Linked DNA regions of Fibrella aestuarina BUZ 2. The protein of the gene in region 1 binds, or shares a complex with, the protein of each later gene. Links are inferred from orthologs where the notes say so. Each region holds a gene or a part of one and is shown in the gene's direction. Other genes may lie near its edges. The genes, in order: accD and FAES_RS10570.

Region 1 (3,096 bases):
GTAATGCTGTACGAAATTCCACTGTTGCCCGACCACGAGCTGATTCGCTCACGCCTGTTCGATTAGGCAACACCCACTTGATTTGTCTTTATTGGCACGGGCTTCGGCTCGTGCCTTTTCGTTGGTACCCCATGACCCCAGACTACCAGACCGTTCGGCAAACTATACTGGCGCAGGAACAACCTGAGCGCGCCGCTTTCGCAGCTCGTTATTTCAAAACACAGGCCGGCCAATACGGGGAGGGCGATGTGTTTCTGGGTCTGTCGATGCCGCAACAACACGCCTTGGCCCGGCAGTTTCGCAACCTGGCCATTGCCGATACTGAGCAACTCGTTCAGGACCCATACCACGAGTGCCGCATGGTGGGCCTGCTGATCTGGAATCTACAGGCCAAACGGGGCGGAACGGTGCTACGGCAGGCCTTGGCCGACAGGTACGTTGCCAACCGGCAATTCATCAACAACTGGGACCTGGTCGATAGCAGTTGCCCCACCCTACTGGGGCTGCCTTTGCTCACGGCTGACCGGACCTTGCTGTATGAACTGGCCCAGCAGGATCACCTCTGGAGCCAACGGATTGCCCTGGTGACCACCTGGCAGTTTATCCGGCACGGGCAGTTTAGCGATACGTTTGCCCTGGTCGAGCAACTGATCACCCACCGTCACGATCTGATTCACAAGGCGATGGGCTGGATGCTGCGCGAAGTGGGCAAACGTAACCTTGATGCCCTCAACGAATTCCTGCACGACCATGCCCGCCAATTGCCGCGTACGGCCCTGCGCTACGCGCTCGAACGGCACGACCCCGTCAGTCGGCGGGCATTTATGGCCAAATAAGGGTTGGCTGTTCGACGGCGCATCCGTAAACATCAGCCGTCAAACAGCCAACCTCATTTTCCCCTTCGTATCTTTGCTTTCTTTTAGCTCGACAAACATGTCTTGGTTTATACGAAAGGATAAGGGCATTCAGACCCCGACCGAAATGAAGCGGGAGGCCCCCGATGGGTTGTGGTATCAGTGCCCGAATTGCAAACAGGTGATGCATACCCGTGAGCATAAGCTGAACGCGTATACGTGTGTCCATTGCAATTACCACGAAAAAGTAGGCTCGGACGCCTATTTCTCACTGCTTTTTGATGGCAATGAGTTTACCGAACTCGATGAGAATATGATCTCGGCAGACCCGCTGGGTTTTACCGATACAAAACGATACCCCGACCGGATTCGGGCCACCGTGGCTAAAACGGGCCTGAAAGATGCCGTCAGAACGGCTCATGGACCTATGAATGGCACTGAAATCACCGTCGCCTGCATGGATTTCGGGTTCATTGGCGGGTCGATGGGCTCGGTGGTTGGCGAGAAAATTGCCCGCGCGATCGATTACGCGCTGGCCAACAAAACGCCGTTTCTGATGATTTCGCGGTCGGGGGGTGCCCGGATGATGGAAGCCGGTTTCTCGCTGATGCAGATGGCGAAAACATCGGCCAAGCTGGCGCGGCTGTCAGAAGCAGGCCTCCCTTACGTTTCGCTGCTGACCGACCCTACCACGGGTGGTGTGACAGCGTCATACGCCATGCTGGGCGACTTCAATATCGCCGAGCCGGGGGCACTGATTGGTTTTGCCGGGCCGCGCGTCATTCGGGAAACCATTGGTAAAGACTTACCCAAAGGCTTTCAGAGCGCTGAATTCGTACTGGAACACGGCTTCCTCGATTTCATCGTCGACCGTAAAGACCTGAAAGACAAGCTGAGCAGCTTGTTGAAAATGCTGAATTAGCGTAGGACTGGGGGCGTAAGGCACGGGGCAACTAGCACCATTGCGCCCCAGCCCCTACTCCTAGCGTCCCTATCTATGCGCCTCGTTCGTCACCCGGTTTTGTGCAATTATTACGTCACGTACCGCTGTAACGCAACGTGTGGCTTCTGCGACATCTGGGAGAAGCCTTCGCCTTACGTAACTCTCGATCAGGTACGGGCTAATCTGCGGGACCTTCGGCGGCTGGGCGTGCGGGTTGTCGATTTTACGGGTGGCGAACCCCTCCTTCATCGCCAACTGCCCGAATTGCTCGCCGAAGCCAAACGGCAGGGTTTTATTACCACCATCACGACCAACGGATTGCTGTACCCCAAACAGGCCGAACGGCTGCGGGGACTGGTCGATATGCTGCATTTTTCGCTCGATTCGCCCAATGCTGCCGAACACGACCAAGGCCGCGGGGTACGTTGCTTCGACAAAGTGATGGAGTCGATTGCGCTAGCCAACTCGCTGGGTGAGCGCCCTGACATCCTGTTCACGGTGTTCGAACACAACATCGGTCAGATCGAGGCGATGTACGAGCAGATCTGCCGCCCGAACGGGTTGGTGCTCATTCTGAATCCGGTATTCGAGTACAATGGCGTTGGGGGTACGTTGCCCGAATCGGCGCTGCAAACGCTGACACAGTGGGGCAATCGGCCCAGCGTGTACCTCAACGATGGGTTTGTTCAGCTTCGGCGCGATGGCGGTAACCACATCAACAAGCCCGTTTGCCGGGCGGCCAGTACCACCATCGTCATTTCGCCGCAAAACGAACTGGTGCTCCCCTGCTACCATCTGGGCTTGCAAACGTTCCCGATTAACGATCAGTTGCACGAGCTATACCGATCAGCCGCCGTACAGCAACTGGTGGCGCTTGAAGGCCGACTGCCTGCCTGCGAAGGGTGCGCCATCAACTGCTACATGCAGCCCTCGTTTGCCGTGGAGCTATCGAAATACTGGTGGAAAGCCTTGCCGAGCACCCTCAAATACAACCGCATGAAGGGTACCTGGAAGCAGTTGCTACCAAGTTTGTAACATCGGCATTAGGGCTTCACTACTTTCTTAACTACCTGCTGCCCATTGCTTTCCGCCCGAATCAGATACAGGCCCGCGGGCAAACTGCTCACATCAAACGCATGGCGCCGCGTCTCGGCAGCTTGTTTTAACTCAACGGACCGGTGGATGCGCCCCTGGCTATCGAGTAACTCCAGGGTAGCTGGTTTGGGCAACGCCGCTGTCAGTTCGACTTGTATTAAGCCGCTGGCCATTGGATTAGGAGAAACGGTCAGTTGCAACTTC
Region 2 (3,206 bases), 1.5 Mb from region 1 along the record:
CCTTCATCCCGGCCGGGCACTTGCTTGGCGCGGCCCATATTGTGGTCGACGTTTTCGAGAACGGGCAGAAGAAAAGCATCTGCTTCTCGGGCGACATTGGCCGCAAGAACTACCCGCTCCTGGTCGATCCGGCTACGGTGCCTCCTGTCGACTACCTCGTCTGCGAATCGACCTACGGCAATCGCCTGCACGTCGATCAGATGAGCCCGGAAGATGCCCTCGCCGATGTGATCAAACGGACCTGCATCGACATCCCGGGGCGGCTTATCATCCCGTCGTTCTCGGTGGGACGTACCCAGTCGCTTCTGTACACGCTCAACCGGCTCTACACCGAGCGCGGCTTTCAGCCCATCAAGGTGTTTTCGGATAGCCCCATGGGCCTGGAAAGCACCAAGGTGTATCAGAAGAACATCCGGCAGTTGAGCAAGGAGGCGCGGGAGTTTTACGAAGAAAACGAGACAATCTTCGACTTCGACAACTTCGAATTCCTGGAGTCGACCAAAGCGAGTAAGGCCGTCAGCGATTACAACGAGCCGTGCATCATTATTTCGTCGTCGGGCATGGTGCAGGGCGGGCGCGTGGAATACCACGTAGCCGCCAACATCGAAAACCCGTACTGCACAATCCTGATTATCGGATACTGCGCCGAAGGCACGCTCGGCTGGCGACTGCTCAATGGGCAGCCTACGCTGACGATCAAAGGCGAGGAGAAGCAGGTGATGGCCAACATCGAGCGCATCGACGTATTCAGTGGCCACGGCGACCGCGACGATCTGCTAAACTTCGTGCGGATGCAATCGCCCGAGCAGTTGAAGAATGTATTTTTGGTGCACGGAGAAACCAGCAGCATGGAGGCCTTCCGGGGCACGCTTGCCGAAGCTGGTTATACCCATGTTGAAATCCCCGCCAAGGGGCAGAGTTATGAACTTTAATTAGCGAAGGCTTAGAGCGTAGGGCTTGGGGGGTATCGTCCGTGGTTTATTCGTACACCCAAGCCCTACACCCCAAGCCCTACGCGCACTCTATGAGAACTTATCTCGACTTTGAGAAGCCGCTGGCTGATCTGGAAGGCCGGTTAGACGAACTGAAGCGGCTGGGTGAAACCAGCAAAGTGGATGTGACGGAAGCCATTGCGTCGCTGGAAGAAAGCATCGCCAAGCTGCGGGCCGAACTGTTTAACAACCTCACCCGCTGGCAGCGGGTGCAACTCTCGCGCCATCCCGACCGCCCCTACACGCTCGATTATATTGAGCGCATGTGCGATCAGTTTATCGAATTGCACGGCGACCGCACCGTGCGCGACGATCCGGCGATGGTGGGTGGTTTCGCCGAAATAGATGGCCAGACCATCATGATCATCGGGCAGCAGAAAGGGCGCAACACCAAGCAACGGCAGCAGCGGAATTTCGGCATGCCCAACCCCGAGGGCTACCGCAAGGCCCTGCGACTGATGAAAATGGCCGAGAAGTTCAACAAGCCCATCGTTACGCTGATCGATACGCCGGGTGCGTTTCCGGGCCTCGAAGCTGAAGAACGGGGACAGGGCGAGGCCATCGCCCGCAACCTCAAGGAAATGTTTATGCTGAAGGTGCCGGTGATCTGCATCGTCATCGGCGAAGGCGCTTCGGGCGGGGCGCTGGGCATTGCCATCGGCGACCGCGTGATGATGCTCGAAAACACCTGGTACTCGGTTATTTCCCCCGAAAACTGCTCGACGATCCTCTGGCGGAGCTGGAATTACAAAGAACAGGCGGCCGAAGCCATGAAGCTGACCGCTGCCGACATGCAATCGTTCCGCCTGGTCGACGGCATCATCGACGAACCTACGGGCGGCGCCCACGCCGACCACGCGGCGATGGCACAGATCCTTAAAGACACGATCCTCAACACCATCGCCGAACTCAACACCCTGACCGCCGACGAGCGTATCGATCAGCGCATCGAGAAATTCTGCTCGATGGGGGTGGTGATTGAGTAAACGTAGGTTGTAGGGTTTGTATTTACTGTAAACGGTTGGTTGACGCGCGATTTTGCTTCCGCGTCAGCCAACCGTTTACAGTAAATACAAACCCCCAAAACGAATCAATTTTCCCGCACCTCGCGGTTGCCCAATGCTTGGATGGGCCGATTGTTCTTCGGGTATTTCTGGGCGAATGCACCCTCCTGTCCGGCAGAAATAGCGACCGGGTTCTTGAAAATAAACCAGTCCTGCTGCTGGGTACAGCTTGCCGACATGGGCGAGTCAGCATAGGTGTAATAAGCCTTATTCTGGGGTAATAAATCGGCAGGGTTGATGCTGACGCCCGCCACCACGTTGGGTTGATCCTGCGTCGTGGGCAGGTTGGCGAGCACTTGTTGCAGAACGGCATTTTGTGGGCCATTCGTCAGAAAAACGCCTAGCACGATAATCGCGCCCGTTCGTTCATCCTGATTAACCAGATGCAACTCCATCGGAGCGGCCTTTCCGTTGAGGGTGTGCTCGCTGCCCCGGTGAACGTGAAACTGCTTCAGCAGGTACGTTACCCCATTATAGCTAATCGCGTTTTTGCCATCACCCAGCACCTCGATGGTGTGGCCGTCGTCGAGCACCTGCAAGGGCATCGACTGGTAACTAAACGTCAGCGCAGGCAGGCTCCCCTTCCGGGTTTCGGTCGTGTCGATGTCGATGGGCGACATTGCCTGTCCGGCGCAGGCCGGAGCCCCTTCCGATCGCCAGTTGGTTTGTTCGTAATTCCAGTCGGTAGGGGCGGGTGTTGCGTCGTCGGGTGCCGTTTTAGAGCAGCCCATAGCCGCGAGCAAAAGCAGCCCGACGGTGGCGGGGAAAATCCGGTTCATAACAGTTGAGTTCGTTGATCGCTATACTAGCTACGTCGAAATCAACCCTATTATTTCAATGGATTTAGTAACCGTTCCGTAAACAGGCCAAACCCGCCAGCCTAGCTCGTTAGTGCCAGCTTGATATGGGCGAGGTGATGTTGACCGTGCCACGCAACCATATCCAGCGCTGAAGCGAGCGAGACATTGAGCTGACGGAACGGGTGATAATAAGCCCGTTGCCGCTCGGTTTCGGGCAGGCGTTCAAACAGGTAGGCCAGGCGCGCATGCAGGCCTTCCAGGAGCGCCAGTGAGTAAGCGACCGGCGCGTCGTGACCGTCGGGCTGTTGGGCCCAATCGCCGACCGAACTCAGTATGCCAGGCACTACCTC

Evidence for each region.
Region 2: the proteins of accD (region 1) and FAES_RS10570 are in contact, whole or in part, in a solved structure (PDB 8UXZ), measured with the Escherichia coli proteins. The link is inferred for Fibrella aestuarina BUZ 2 from one-to-one orthologs.

Annotation. Positions count from the first base shown.
Region 1 is NC_020054.1:1,134,787-1,137,882, reverse strand. The notes cover bases 85-2,854. They hold accD (acetyl-CoA carboxylase, carboxyltransferase subunit beta), read left to right. Parts: upstream 85-933; coding sequence 934-1,776; downstream 1,777-2,854. Other genes in these bases: FAES_RS04495 (T9SS type A sorting domain-containing protein), read right to left, coding at 2,841-2,854; FAES_RS04500 (radical SAM protein), read left to right, coding at 1,852-2,832; FAES_RS04510 (DNA alkylation repair protein), read left to right, coding at 132-836. In the rest of the region: cell division protein FtsZ, read left to right, coding at 1-66; more of FAES_RS04495, read right to left, coding at 2,855-3,096.
Region 2 is NC_020054.1:2,588,809-2,592,014, forward strand. Bases 122-3,001 are described here. They hold FAES_RS10570 (acetyl-CoA carboxylase carboxyltransferase subunit alpha), read left to right. Parts: upstream 122-1,024; coding sequence 1,025-1,978; downstream 1,979-3,001. Other genes in these bases: FAES_RS10565 (MBL fold metallo-hydrolase RNA specificity domain-containing protein), read left to right, coding at 122-932; FAES_RS10575 (carbonic anhydrase), read right to left, coding at 2,083-2,835; FAES_RS10580 (YfiT family bacillithiol transferase), read right to left, coding at 2,937-3,001. Also shown: more of FAES_RS10565, read left to right, coding at 1-121; more of FAES_RS10580, read right to left, coding at 3,002-3,206. UniProt on the Escherichia coli protein: Component of the acetyl coenzyme A carboxylase (ACC) complex. First, biotin carboxylase catalyzes the carboxylation of biotin on its carrier protein (BCCP) and then the CO(2) group is transferred by the carboxyltransferase to acetyl-CoA to form malonyl-CoA.